DNA from 2 places in the Peribacillus sp. ACCC06369 genome. Region 1 is predicted to be linked to the other one. Evidence: riboswitches for the same ligand, from Rfam matches in the RefSeq annotation. Region 1 holds a riboswitch; the other holds the start of a gene.
What was found. A riboswitch is a leader RNA that binds a small molecule or an ion and turns the genes downstream of it on or off. The one in region 1 is predicted to bind lysine.

Region 1 (6,875 bases):
TGGATATTAAGGATTTACGCACAATCATCAAAGATGTTGTTAGAAAAGCTAGTGAAGGGGTCGACCTTTCAGAAGCAAAAGTAATCATCGCAGGTGGCCGTGGCGTGAAAAGTGAAGATGGTTTTGAACCATTGAAGGAACTGGCACAAGTACTGGGCGGAGCGGTAGGTGCTTCCCGCGGTGCATGTGATGCGGACTATTGCGATTACTCTTTGCAAATCGGGCAAACGGGTAAAGTCGTTACACCAGACCTTTATATCGCCTGCGGTATTTCTGGAGCGATACAGCATTTAGCGGGGATGTCCAACTCCAAGGTTATCGTTGCCATCAACAAAGACCCGGAAGCTAACATATTCAATATAGCTGATTATGGAATTGTCGGAGATCTTTTCGAAGTCGTTCCATTACTTACGGAAGAATTCAAAAAACTAAAAGTTAACGCTTAAAAGAAATAAATTCTGATGAGGGGCAAGACATTTGGCATAAGCCGATACATGTCTTGCCCCTTCATTTTTCTTGGCTTTTAGGCAAGGTTTGAGCCTGCATATTTACTCTTTTTTTGGACATCCTACCACTGAAGCAAAATATTAGCATCGTTTCTAGCAACAATGGTATACTGTCTTTAGTTATTTGAGTAATTTTGAGGAGGAAATATATATGGCTATTGTAAATGCAACTGACCAAACTTTCACAACAGATACTAGCGAAGGTGTAGTTCTTGTAGATTTTTGGGCACCATGGTGCGGACCTTGTAAAATGATCGCTCCTGTTCTTCAAGAGCTTGATACTGAAATTGGCGATACAGCGAAAATCGTAAAAGTGGATGTAGATGAAAACCAAGAAACAGCTGGGAAATTCGGTGTGATGAGCATCCCGACATTAATCGTCCTTAAAGACGGTGAAGTGGTGGATAAAGTTGTTGGTTTCCAACCTAAAGAAGCACTTGCTGAACTTATTTCAAAACACGCGTAATAGTAAGTTAGCTAAAAAAAGCTTCAAGTCTGCGGACTTGAAGCTTTTTTCACTATCTTGATATATAATAATTGTAAAATGGGAGAACAGGAGGCTGAATGCATGAACCAACAAATAAAGAATAAACTTGCCCTTCTTCCCGATCAACCTGGTTGTTATTTAATGAAAGATCGTCAGGGAACGATCATATATGTAGGCAAAGCGAAAGTGTTGAAAAATCGTGTCCGTTCTTATTTCACGGGTTCTCATGATGGAAAAACATTTCGGCTTGTGAATGAGATTGAGGATTTTGAATACATCGTCACCTCTTCCAATATCGAGGCCCTTATTTTAGAGCTGAACTTAATCAAAAAACATGATCCAAAATATAATGTCATGCTTAAGGATGATAAGACGTACCCTTTCATCAAGCTGACGGCGGAACGTCATCCACGTCTAATCATTACGCGAAAAGTAAAAAAAGATAAAGGGAAATACTTCGGACCATATCCAAATGCTTTTGCAGCTAACGAAACGAAAAAGTTGCTCGATCGCATCTATCCCCTTAGAAAATGCAATACCTTACCTGATCGCGTTTGTCTTTATTATCACCTTGGCCAGTGCCTGGCCCCATGTGTTTATGATGTTGAGGAACAGGAATATAAGAAAATGGTGGATGATATCAACCGCTTCTTGAACGGTGGACATACTGAGATAAAAAAAGAACTGACTGAAAAAATGCTGGAGGCATCAGAAAATCTCGATTTCGAGAGGGCCAAAGAGTTCCGTGACAAAATTGCCCACATCGATATTACGATGGAGAAGCAGAAAATGATGACGACCGATTTCATCGACAGGGATGTATTTGGGTTTGCCTATGATAAAGGCTGGATGTGTGTTCAGGTATTTTTTGTCCGACAGGGTAAATTGATAGAAAGAGATGTTTCACTTTTTCCTGTCTATGATGAACCGGAACAGGAACTTCTTACATTCCTCGGTCAGTTTTACGAGATTACCAACCACTTTAAACCAAAGGAAATCTTGCTGCCTGAGTCAGTGGATGCTGAAATGGCCGAAGGGCTCCTTGGTGTCAAAACGATTCACCCGAAACGGGGATCGAAAAAAGACATGCTTAAATTGGCGAATAAAAATGCCTCCATCGCCCTTCAGGAAAAATTCTCCTTGATTGAACGGGATGAAGAAAGAACCATCAATGCGGTAGAAAACCTCGGGACCCAATTAGGCATCTACACCCCGCACCGAATTGAAGCTTTCGATAACTCCAATATTCAGGGAAGTGACCCTGTTTCCGCTTTAGTCGTGTTCATTGATGGGAAACCGGAAAAAAGGGAGTACCGTAAATATAAGATCAAGACGGTCCAGGGACCTGATGATTATGAATCGATGCGTGAAGTGGTCAGAAGAAGGTATTCACGAGTATTGAAAGAAGGGCTGCCGCTTCCGGACTTAATCATCATCGATGGTGGAAAGGGCCATGTGGAAGCCGTTCGGGATATATTGGAGAATGAATTGGGCCTTGATATTCCACTATCAGGTCTCATTAAGGATGAAAAGCATAGGACCTCGCAGTTGATGATTGGAAATCCGCTCGAACTCGTACCACTTGATTCACGTAGCCAGGAATTTTACTTATTGCAAAGAATTCAGGATGAGGTGCATCGGTTCGCGATTACGTTTCATCGCCAGCTACGCGGGAAAAATGCGGTTCACTCCCAGCTAGATGATATTCCAGGTGTCGGGGAAAAGCGAAGGAAGCAATTGTTGAGGCATTTTGGGTCATTGAAGAAAATCAAAGAGGCAACGGCCGAGGAAATTATGGAAGCGGGCATGCCAAAAGGGGTAGCCGAGGGAATCGTAAGAAAATTACAAGAATAATCCTTGCTACCGACTATTCCCTATGCTATGATTAAAAGGAATTTTTAACTAGACAACTTAAAAGTGCTGATAGAGGTGCGGAATTCAAGAGTAAAAACCTGGAGAAGTATGAGCTTCCATGAAAGGTTTTGAAAGGGGATGACGCCGAAGGAAGACAAGACTCATACCTTGTTTTTCTGGTCTGACATTTAATAAATGGCGGATTGTCAGGGGTAATACCCTGGAGAGCTATCTCACTGTGTTTACAGTATTAGATATGTGATCACAGCAATGAGATATTTCTCATTGCTTTTTTTATTGCCTAAAAAGGTAGAGAGGGTGCATTAGGATGGCATTAATCGTTCAAAAATTCGGCGGAACATCCGTCGGAAGCGTAGAAAAAATCAAAAATGTTGCCAATCGGGTAATCGAGGAAGTGGAGAATGGAAATGGTGTGGTAGTCGTTGTTTCAGCTATGGGGAAAACCACAGATCAATTGGTTTCCATGGCCCAAGATATTTCCGGAACCCCGAGCAAGAGGGAAATGGATATGCTATTGACGACGGGGGAACAGATCACGATATCCCTGTTAACGATGGCATTGATTGAAAAAGGACATGAAGCCATTTCGTACACAGGCTGGCAGGCAGGCATGCAAACGGAATCCGTTCATGGGAATGCCAGGATTTTAAACATCGATGCTACAAGGATTCAAGCCCAGCTCCAGGAAAAGAAAATTGTGGTCGTAGCCGGTTTCCAGGGGAGCGATGCAAATGGGGAAATCACTACCTTAGGGCGGGGTGGTTCCGATACGACGGCGGTTGCCATCGCTGCAGCGCTGAATGCGGATAGATGCGATATTTATACGGATGTAACTGGTGTTTTCACTACGGATCCACGCTACATAAAAGGTGCGCGAAAACTTCAATCCATTTCTTACGATGAGATGCTGGAACTTGCAAACCTGGGGGCGGGCGTCCTACATCCAAGGGCTGTCGAATATGCAAAGAATTATCAAATCCCGCTTGAAGTCCGTTCGAGCATGGAGAGAGAATCAGGAACGATCATAGAGGAGGAAGCAACTATGGAAGAAAACTTAATTGTACGCGGCATTGCTTTTGAAGACAGTATTACTAGGGTCACAATTTATGGTTTGCCACAATCACTTGGTGCATTATCCACAATTTTCACGACACTTGCGAAAAACCGGATTAATGTGGACATCATCATTCAAAGCATGACTGCCGAGGATACGACCAATCTATCATTTTCCACAAAAAGTGAAGATACGGAAGCGGCATTGGTCGTGCTGGAAAACAATAAAGAACGATTGGCATTCGACCGAATCGAAACGGAGGGTGGGTTGGCCAAAGTGTCCATCGTCGGATCTGGTATGGTATCCAATCCAGGAGTGGCTGCCGAGATGTTTGAAGTGATGGCCAATACAGGCATCCAAGTGAAAATGGTCAGCACATCGGAAATTAAAGTCTCGACTGTCGTCAATGAAAAGGAAATGGTGAAGGCTGTCGAATCTCTTCATGAAGCATTTAAACTTGGGCAGCATGCAAATGTGCTAGCTTGAGTGTAAGGAGTCCAATAAAAAAACAGACTTCCGGTAAAAAGGGTAAGTCTGTTTTAAGGGCTTATTAGATTGGATCTCTGGGATCCCATTGGATGGTGAATATCACTTTTTTTGCGCGGCGTTTGATTTCTTCCGTTGATTCGCTGAGGAATTTTTTTTGCAGTGTAAACTGCTCGGCAAGGAAACCGGCTTCAAGTTGGAAGTGACAATCAGGGTGTAAATCCAGGCGGCGGCTGATTATTTCACCCGTCAGGGATAATTCCATCTCGGTTTTTGAATACTTCATGATTTCCAAATTGCCCCATCCAGCGCTCTGGAAAAATTCAATCACTTCCTGATCGCCATTCAATGGGAATTTTCTTGCTAACTGTTTACCTGCCCAATAAAGGATTTGATTAGAGTCTTTTCCGAGAATATCGTTCAATAGAACTTCTCTGATTAATTCGTATCCGAAAGCTGGAACTTGGAATTCTTCAGTTTGAATTTCTTCAGCTTGAATCTCTTCTTCTATCGCAGCAGCAATATTTTTTTTCATAGTTTATCGCCTCTTTCTGTAAATCTATTATAAACGTATTTCTTTTGCAAATTATACTGTTTTTTATTTATTTAAATAACAATTGGAAAAAAATGAGAAATTATACCGAGATATTAATAGTTAAATTTGAAATTTCTTCAAAATATCATCTTGACAAACAAAAAATAGCCAATTTAATCCAATAAAATCTATTCTGAAAAAGAGATTTCTTGTATCCGTTTTCTTGACGCACATAGAAGTCAGGAGTAAAATGGACATGTCACATAATTGTAAAGGAAGTATAGAGGAGTTTTTTTGACTCTATACTGTATTTTCACGCGGAGATAAAAGGTAGCCACCAGTTTATCTTTGCATGATTTTTCACAAATTAAGGGGGGGCACTTAGTGGCAAAAAATCGTGAGTTTGGGAATCGCAGGCTTCATTCACTTCTAGGAGTAATTCCAATTGGTCTATTCCTAATTTTTCATTTATCGGTAAACTTTATGGCAACAAAAGGAGAAGAAACTTTTAATGGGGCAGTTCATTTAATTGAGTATACGCCCGTGAAGATTTTGGTAGAATGGGTCGTTATCTATCTACCGCTCATTTTCCATGCTGTGTACGGAATTTATATTGCCTTTACAGCAAAAAACAATTTAGGCAGATTTAGTTTCTTCCGTAACTGGATGTTCATGCTGCAACGTCTAACTGGAATCATAACGTTGATTTTCCTTGTTTGGCATATATGGGCAACTAGAATTCAAGCAGCCATGGGTGCTGAAGTTAACTTTGACATGATGGCTGAAATTTTCTCTAGTCCATTTATGATTGTGTTCTATATTGTTGGAATTATCTCGGCAATTTTCCACTTTGCTAATGGATTATGGTCATTTGCAGTGAGCTGGGGTCTTACAGTTTCACCTAAATCGCAAAAAATCATGACTTACTTTACATTGATCGTTTTCGTTCTTCTTTCTTATATCGGAATTAGCGCAATTTTCGCTTTCGTATAAGAAGATAGAGTTCATTTATAAGTATTAGGAAAAACATAGCTTGGCTAATGGAAATAAGGGAGTGACAGAATTGGGTAAAGGTAAAATAGTTATCGTTGGTGGAGGTCTAGCTGGATTAATGGCTACGATCAAAGCAGCAGAGCTGGGACAACAGGTTGATTTATTTTCTTTAGTGCCTGTTAAACGCTCTCACTCAGTTTGTGCCCAAGGCGGAATCAATGGGGCAGTAAATACAAAAGGTGAAGGGGATTCTCCATATATCCACTTCGACGATACAGTTTATGGCGGAGATTTCTTGGCTAACCAACCGCCGGTTAAAGCGATGTGCGAAGCAGCACCATCTATCATCCATATGTTTGACCGTATGGGTGTTATGTTCAACCGTACTCCGGAAGGTCTTCTTGATTTCCGTCGTTTCGGTGGTACTCAACATAGCCGTACAGCATTTGCTGGTGCAACAACTGGTCAACAATTACTTTACGCATTGGACGAGCAGGTTCGCCGTTATGAAGTTGAAGGCCTTGTAACGAAATATGAAGGCTGGGAATTCCTTGGAGCTGTTATCGATGATGAACAAACAGCACGTGGTATCGTAGCTCAAAACCTGACTTCAATGGAAATCAAATCATTCCCTGGCGACGCAGTCATCATGGCGAGCGGTGGCCCTGGAATCATTTTCGGTAAATCAACTAACTCAATGATCAATACAGGCTCAGCAGCTTCCATCGTTTATCAACAAGGTGTAAATTATGCAAATGGTGAGTTCATTCAAATTCACCCGACTGCAATCCCTGGAGATGACAAACTTCGTCTAATGAGTGAATCCGCTCGTGGTGAAGGTGGACGTATCTGGACATATAAAGACGGAAAACCTTGGTATTTCCTTGAAGAAAAATACCCTGCTTATGGTAATCTAGTACCTCGTGATATCGCGACTCG
Region 2 (6,875 bases), 1.2 Mb from region 1:
CAGACAGAAAAAGATGTTGGTTTTCATCCTGCTTATCATTTTAGCTTCCTGCCTTTTTTTGGATAACCGCTATAAAATCGATAGGTTTAACACGATCAGTTCACAAATAGGCTTTTATATCATTTATTTGTATCTTCCTCTCTTATTCATATGGCAGTCGATCGTCTATAAAGTTAGGGGGGATAAATCATGAAAATCAAACTCCTCATGATTACATTAGCTTGTTTCTTGATGACGGCGTGCGGTGTGGAAAAGCAAATATTAGAAGATATTTTAATTGCTGAAGTCGTAGGTTATGATGATGCCGGAGACAATAAAATCAAAGGTACGGTCGTTGTCAGCGTTCCTCAGCCTGGTGAGGAAGCGGATCTAGGTAATGAAGTATATGAATCGATTTCCCATGATATAAAGGCAGCCCGCCAGCAAGAAAATGCAAAGACACCATTCCCGATTGTCGGCGGGAGGCTGACAGTCATTCTCTATGGTGAAGAATTGGCGGGTGAGGGGTTGAATGATTACGTCGATACATATCGGCGTGACCCGATGGTGGGACGGGATTTGTATTTAGCGATCGTTCATGGTAAAGCTGAGGATGTAGTTAAAATGGAGCCGAAGTTGATTAAAACTCCAGGGGTTCAAGTAAAAGAACTGATCGAACAGAATATCCGAACTAATTTGCCTGATGTAGATTTGCACAGGTATTTATATGCAGTTCATGGTAAAGGGATCGATCCGGTCCTGCCCTTATTGGAAACTGAAGAAGACCAAATACAGGTAAAAGGGATCGCCCTGTTTAAAAGTGATAGGTATATTGGTAAATATATCCCTTATGAGGATGGGTTTTTATTCAAAGTCCTTAGTGAAAACTTTAAGCTGGGGAATTATGAAATTAAATGGAAGGAAAATGACTATACAGATATCAATAACGTGGAGTCACGTGTCCATTATGATTTCTCGAATGTAAATCAAGACCCCAAAGTCAGGATTGAAGTGAAACTAAAAGCAAGTTTGCTAGAGGTCCAAGGTTATGACTTGGGCAAAGGGGTCGACCTGAATAAAATAGAGGCCAGGGCTGAACATGTCATTGGTAATAAATTAAATGAGATGGTAACCATGTTTCAGGAAAACAATATAGATCCGATTGCACTCGGTGATCACGCTAAAAGTAAAACAAGAAATTTCGACCAAAAACATTGGGAGGAGGCATATCCCCATATTCCCATCGAGGTGGATTTGGACATTGAAATGATTCAAACCGGAATTGCGGAATAAAAGAAGAATATTCTGAAGTTTCTCCCTTTATAATAGGGTATTGGTGTAATGATTATGTCAATGCGTTTAAAGAGGGGAGGAAAGGCATGGACAAAGCATGGTGGAAAGAGGCAGTTGTGTATCAAGTGTATCCAAGGAGTTTTATGGATAGTGATGGAGATGGGATAGGGGATTTAAACGGGATCTTGATGAAACTCGATTATTTACAAGAGCTGGGTGTGAACGTGATATGGCTATCCCCCATTTATCAATCTCCCAATGATGACAATGGGTACGATATCAGTGATTATCGATCAATCATGACTGAATTCGGGACAATGGCTGATTTTGATAGGTTGCTGAAGGCGGTGCATGAACGTGGGATGAAGATCATGATGGATCTGGTGGTCAACCATTCTTCAGATGAACATTCGTGGTTCATTGAATCCCGATCCTCAAAAGATAATCCAAAGCGTGATTATTATATTTGGAAACCTGGAAGGAATGGGGAAGAGCCAAATAATTGGGAGTCCATTTTTAAAGGTTCGGCATGGGAATATGATGAAGGAACGGATGAATATTATTTACATTTATTCAGCAAGAAACAACCTGATTTAAACTGGGAGAACCCTAAGCTCCGTGAAGAAATCTACAGCATGATGACTTGGTGGCTGGATAAGGGTGTCGATGGATTTCGGATGGATGTCATCAACTTCCTTTCAAAAGATCAGAGCTATTCAGATGGATCCGTTCATCATGAGAAGCAGTATGGTGATGGAAGCCCCTTTTTCCTGAATGGACCGCGCATACATGAGTTTTTACAGGAAATCAATCAACGGGCACTTTCTCGATATGACGTGATTACCGTTGGGGAGATGCCAGGCGTCACACCGGAGGAAGCACAATTGTTCACAGGTAAAGATCGTGGTGAGCTACATATGGTCTTTCAATTCGAACATATGGATTTGGGGTGTGGACCAGAAGGGAAATGGAGTAACGATAAGTGGAAGCTAAGCGATTTAAAGCGAATTCTTTCCAAGTGGCAGACTGGTTTGGAGGGGGATGGCTGGAACAGTTTATACTGGAACAATCATGATCAGCCCCGGGTTGTCTCAAGGTTTGGAAATGATGGAAAGTATCGTGTTGAAAGCGCAAAGATGCTTGCCGCTTGTCTTCATATGCTTCAGGGGACACCTTATATATATCAAGGGGAAGAGTTGGGCATGACCAATGTTGCATTTGAAAGTATCGATGAATACCGGGATATTGAAACGTTGAATTCATATGACGAACTCGTCAATTCGCGTGGCTGGTCAAAAGAGCGGATGATGTCAGCCATTCACGGCCGCAGCAGGGATAATGCGAGGACACCGATTCAGTGGAATGACTCCCGGAACGCAGGATTCACAAATGGGAGTCCATGGATTAAGGTTAATCCCAATTTTCCCGAGATCAATGCGGAAAAAGCCTACAATGATCCGAATTCCATTTTTCATTTTTATAAAAGGCTTATCCAAATACGCAAGAATCATGAAATCGTCGTTTATGGCCGTTTTGAACTGCTCTGTCCAGATGATGAACGAATATTTGCCTATACGAGAACGTTTGAAGAAGAAAAGCTGTTAGTGCTATGCAACTTTAAAGAGGAGCCGGCCTCCTATTCTTTGCCTGAAGAGCTGCATGCATATTCTGCTACAAGGCTGATCGGTAATTATGATCAGGAAGAAGAAGGAATCTCCACCAAACCTCTGCGTCCATATGAATGTCGTGTTTATCATTTGAAATGAAAAAAGGACCTGTTCTTCCCCGTTTAGAGAAGAGCAGGTCCTTTTACGTATTATTTGGATTTAAGGTCACATTCCTCAAGGGGAATTATTTTCGTTTTATGCTTAATTTTATAGCCGAACCATAGGACGAAAAATAGAATCAAGCCAATGTAGGAAACGAACATTGAATTCCAATCGATCCCATTGCTGCTGAAGGCTTGATAGCCTTGTCCAATGATAATGATGATACAAAGGACAAGTGCGAATATAGGTCCGAATGGGAAGCCTTTGGCCCGGTATGGTAAAGCATTCATATCAAGGCCTTGAGCCACGTAGGCTTTGCGGAACCGATAATGGGCAATCGCAATCCCGACCCAGGTGACGAATCCGGCCATGCCTGAAGCATTCAATAACCAGATATAAACAACACCATCTCCGAAAAATGAAGCTAAGAATGCAACGCAGCCAACTAAAGAAGTCACGATAAGTGCATTCACTGGTACTCCTCTTTTATCTAACTTGCCAAGGAATTTCGGTGCTTTCCCATCACGTGCCAAGTCCCATAGCATACGGGTTGAAGCGTACATGCCAGAGTTACCGGCAGAGAGTACGGATGATAAAATGATCGCGTTCATGATGGATGCAGCAAATGCAAGGCCCGCACGTTCAAATACAAGCGTGAATGGACTTACGGCAACATCTTCACTCAATAAACGTGAATCCGTAAACGGTATGATCATTCCAATTACAAAAATTGCAAGGATATAGAATAAGATGATGCGCCAGAAAACGGATCTGATCGCTTTAGGGATATTTTTTTCCGGATCCTCACTTTCACCAGCCGTCACTCCAAGCAATTCCGTTCCTTGGAAAGAAAAGCCAGCTGCCATGAATACGCCTAGAATCGTGAAGAACCCCCCGTTAAAGGGACCTTCGCCCATTGTGAAATTGGAAAAACCAATTGGGTCTTTCCCACCCATGATTCCGAGGATGATCAAAACACCAGTGATCAAGAATATGACGACCGTCACGACTTTGATCATGGCAAACCAGAATTCTGTTTCCCCAAAACCTTTAACGGACATGTAATTGATAAGAAACATTGTGATTAACGCAATGGCACTCCAGATAAAGGAAGGACTATCCGGGAACCAGAACTTCATAATTAAGACAACGGCTGCTAATTCAGCGGCAATGGTGATTGCCCAGTTATACCAGTAGTTCCATCCAATTGCAAAACCGAAAGACGGATCGACGAATTTGGATGCATAGACACGGAACGAACCGGCCACTGGCATGAACGCTGCCATTTCTGCAAGACTTGTCATTAAGTAATAAACCATGATGCCGATAATCGCGTATGCCACCAAGGCACCGCCGGGTCCGGCTGAATGAATGGCACCGCCACTTGCTAAAAATAAACCTGTTCCAATCGTTCCACCTAATGAAATCATCATCAAGTGCCGCGCTTTCAGGCTCCTTTTCAATTCAGTAGGGCTTGATGCTTGTTGTGAATTTGCCAATTGATGTTACACTCCTTTTTATTGGAAGGGAACGAAATATAAAAAAACAGCAGTCGAAAAAGATCGACGGCTGTTTATAATAAACCCGTTTATCCTTCCGAAGATAGCTCCCCACGCTTTTAGAAAAAACGTGACAGTGATGTTCCTGTTCGGAAACACCGCCAGCCAAGGTATACATGGAATATACCCAAACTTCGGCAACTTATCCTTTCAAACGGAGTCTTTAATTTTCCAGAATCTCGTCCGTTTTACTTTTATAAGCTGCAGCCTCTAACTCATCGGTAAATGAGGAAGTATTCAATTTTCTTAAATCGTTGCGCCATCTTGTAATTGACGACGGACGATTATACTCATGAAATTCATGCAATAGCTAATAGATTGCTAGTAATTGAGTAAACTTTACTATATCAAAATTATAAAATAATCTCATGGATATCGCAATGATTATTTTATGTGGTTATTTTTTCCTAGTTCAAGAAAGTCTGGAAGATTTGATGATACAAAAGTAAAGCTATTCTTAGCGTTATTAAACGCTCCTTCTTTTTATAAGGGCGTATTCCAGTTTTACATGTTTGACCACTTCGGGATTCTCGAATAGATCCACTGCCATTTTCCCAATCCATTCCAGCGGTAAGGAAATGGTCGTGATTTCGAGCATTTCACTCAGGCTATCATTATTGAAGCCGAGAATGGCCACATCTTCAGGTACCCTCAAGCCAGATTTCTTAGCTGTTAGAATGAAGCCTGCCGCCGTGTCATCATTAGTGATGATGATGGCCTCAGGTTTATTCATCATCGAATTCCAATCCTGAAACAATTGTTCACCGTCTTTGATGTGATAACTGCCTTCAAACAGCCAATCTTTATTGTTTATAAGTTGATGTTTACTCATGATATCGTTAAAAGCCTTTGTACGGAGAGAACTGTTTCTGCTCTTTTTACGGCCAAGACTGTATCCGATTTTCTGATAACCTTTAGCAATCACGTATTCAAGGGCACAGGAGAAAGCTGCATAATGATCAACGCTGATGGATGAGAATTCAGCCTGGGCTGTATCTTCACATAAGATAATCGGTCCATATTTTTGATACTCCAAGAGGATTTTCATTTCCGAAATTCTTGAACAAACGATAATGCCATCGAGTTGCTTCATTTGCAGCATATTCAAAGCCTGGATTTCTTTCTCTCTTTCGTAATGGGTCTGAAAGATGACTAGATGACAGCCGATTGCATTCGCCTGTTTAGAAATTCCGTTAACGATTGCCCCGTAATATGGGTGATTGGTGAAGGGGATGATGATGCCGATAAGATTTGTTTTGCCTTTAGAAAGATGGATGGCGTTGATGTTTCTTGAATAATTCAAACGGTCAATGGCTTGTAAAACGCTCGCTCTTTTTTCAGGGCTTACATAAGGATGGTCATTCAATACACGGGACACTGTTGAGACAGATACACCAGCACTTTGAGCAATTTCTTTAATATTTGTCATGGGATCACCGTATTTTCTTTTTTTATATTGTACAGTATGAAACCCATTTCATAGCAAGAGAACACAGTGGGGCTGCTGAAGATTTCTTCAAATAAGGTCTTGTTCTGGTATGGGTTTCATCCTTTAAGATTGGTTTAAGTCTTAGCGGAGGAGGAGATCATGATGGTCCAAACTTTAATTACCCTGTTTGTACTTTGCGGAATCGAATTGGGATTGGCGTACCTGGCAATTTCATTGAAGTCGGAAAAATGAGTGGCAGCGCACATGGAATGACGGGATGCCCGTCGGGAATTACGCGATTTACTCTGTATTCCACGGCATTAGGCGTGAAATTCGCCATTTTCCTAGTGAATAATAAGGAATTACTCGTGAATTCCGCATTTACTCGTGAATTTTGGCACTTTACTCGTGAAATCCGCGCTTTTACTCGTGAATTTTGACACTTTACTCGTGAAACCCATGCATTTACTCGTGAATTTCACGTTTTCCCGCCATAAACAATCGAAATACCCCTCTAGTTTATTTTCACCATTAAAACTCCACAATATAAATATAACTTCATCGTTTACGTTTCATGGTTATGGAAGGGAGAACTCTTCTTCATAGAAATGACTGACTGTCCGGAAGGTCCACGTGATTTTCCGGACAGTTTTTTGCTGTTTGTAAAATCATTCGGTGAACTCAGATCCCGAAGTTATTTTGGGGATTTTTAATAAATGATTAATCTGCTTTATGAAAAAATTGTTGCACTTTTTTCGTATACTTGTGTATAGTATAAAATAAGTTGTGTAGAGGAAACTTTTTAGCGTTTGCGACAATGTAAAAAAAATTTACGCTTGATTTTGC

Region 2: another riboswitch for lysine. It lies ahead of QUF78_RS25490 (amino acid permease); the one in region 1 lies ahead of QUF78_RS19565 (aspartate kinase).

What each region holds. Positions count from the first base shown of each region.
Region 1 covers NZ_JAUCEN010000002.1:3,846,081-3,852,955, reverse strand. Annotated here, with positions in the region: gene QUF78_RS19580 (electron transfer flavoprotein subunit alpha/FixB family protein) at 1-446, shown strand, start outside; gene trxA (thioredoxin) at 631-972, shown strand; gene uvrC (excinuclease ABC subunit UvrC) at 1,075-2,847, shown strand; lysine riboswitch at 2,910-3,086, shown strand; gene QUF78_RS19565 (aspartate kinase) at 3,176-4,408, shown strand; gene QUF78_RS19560 (YslB family protein) at 4,473-4,943, opposite strand; gene QUF78_RS19555 (succinate dehydrogenase cytochrome b558 subunit) at 5,328-5,936, shown strand; gene sdhA (succinate dehydrogenase flavoprotein subunit) at 6,007-6,875, shown strand, end outside.
Region 2 covers NZ_JAUCEN010000002.1:4,999,637-5,006,511, reverse strand. Annotated here, with positions in the region: gene QUF78_RS25505 (GerAB/ArcD/ProY family transporter) at 1-193, shown strand, start outside; gene QUF78_RS25500 (Ger(x)C family spore germination protein) at 190-1,272, shown strand; gene QUF78_RS25495 (glycoside hydrolase family 13 protein) at 1,359-3,038, shown strand; gene QUF78_RS25490 (amino acid permease) at 3,089-4,540, opposite strand; lysine riboswitch at 4,637-4,821, opposite strand; gene QUF78_RS25485 (LacI family DNA-binding transcriptional regulator) at 5,067-6,029, opposite strand; gene QUF78_RS25480 (hypothetical protein) at 6,224-6,469, shown strand.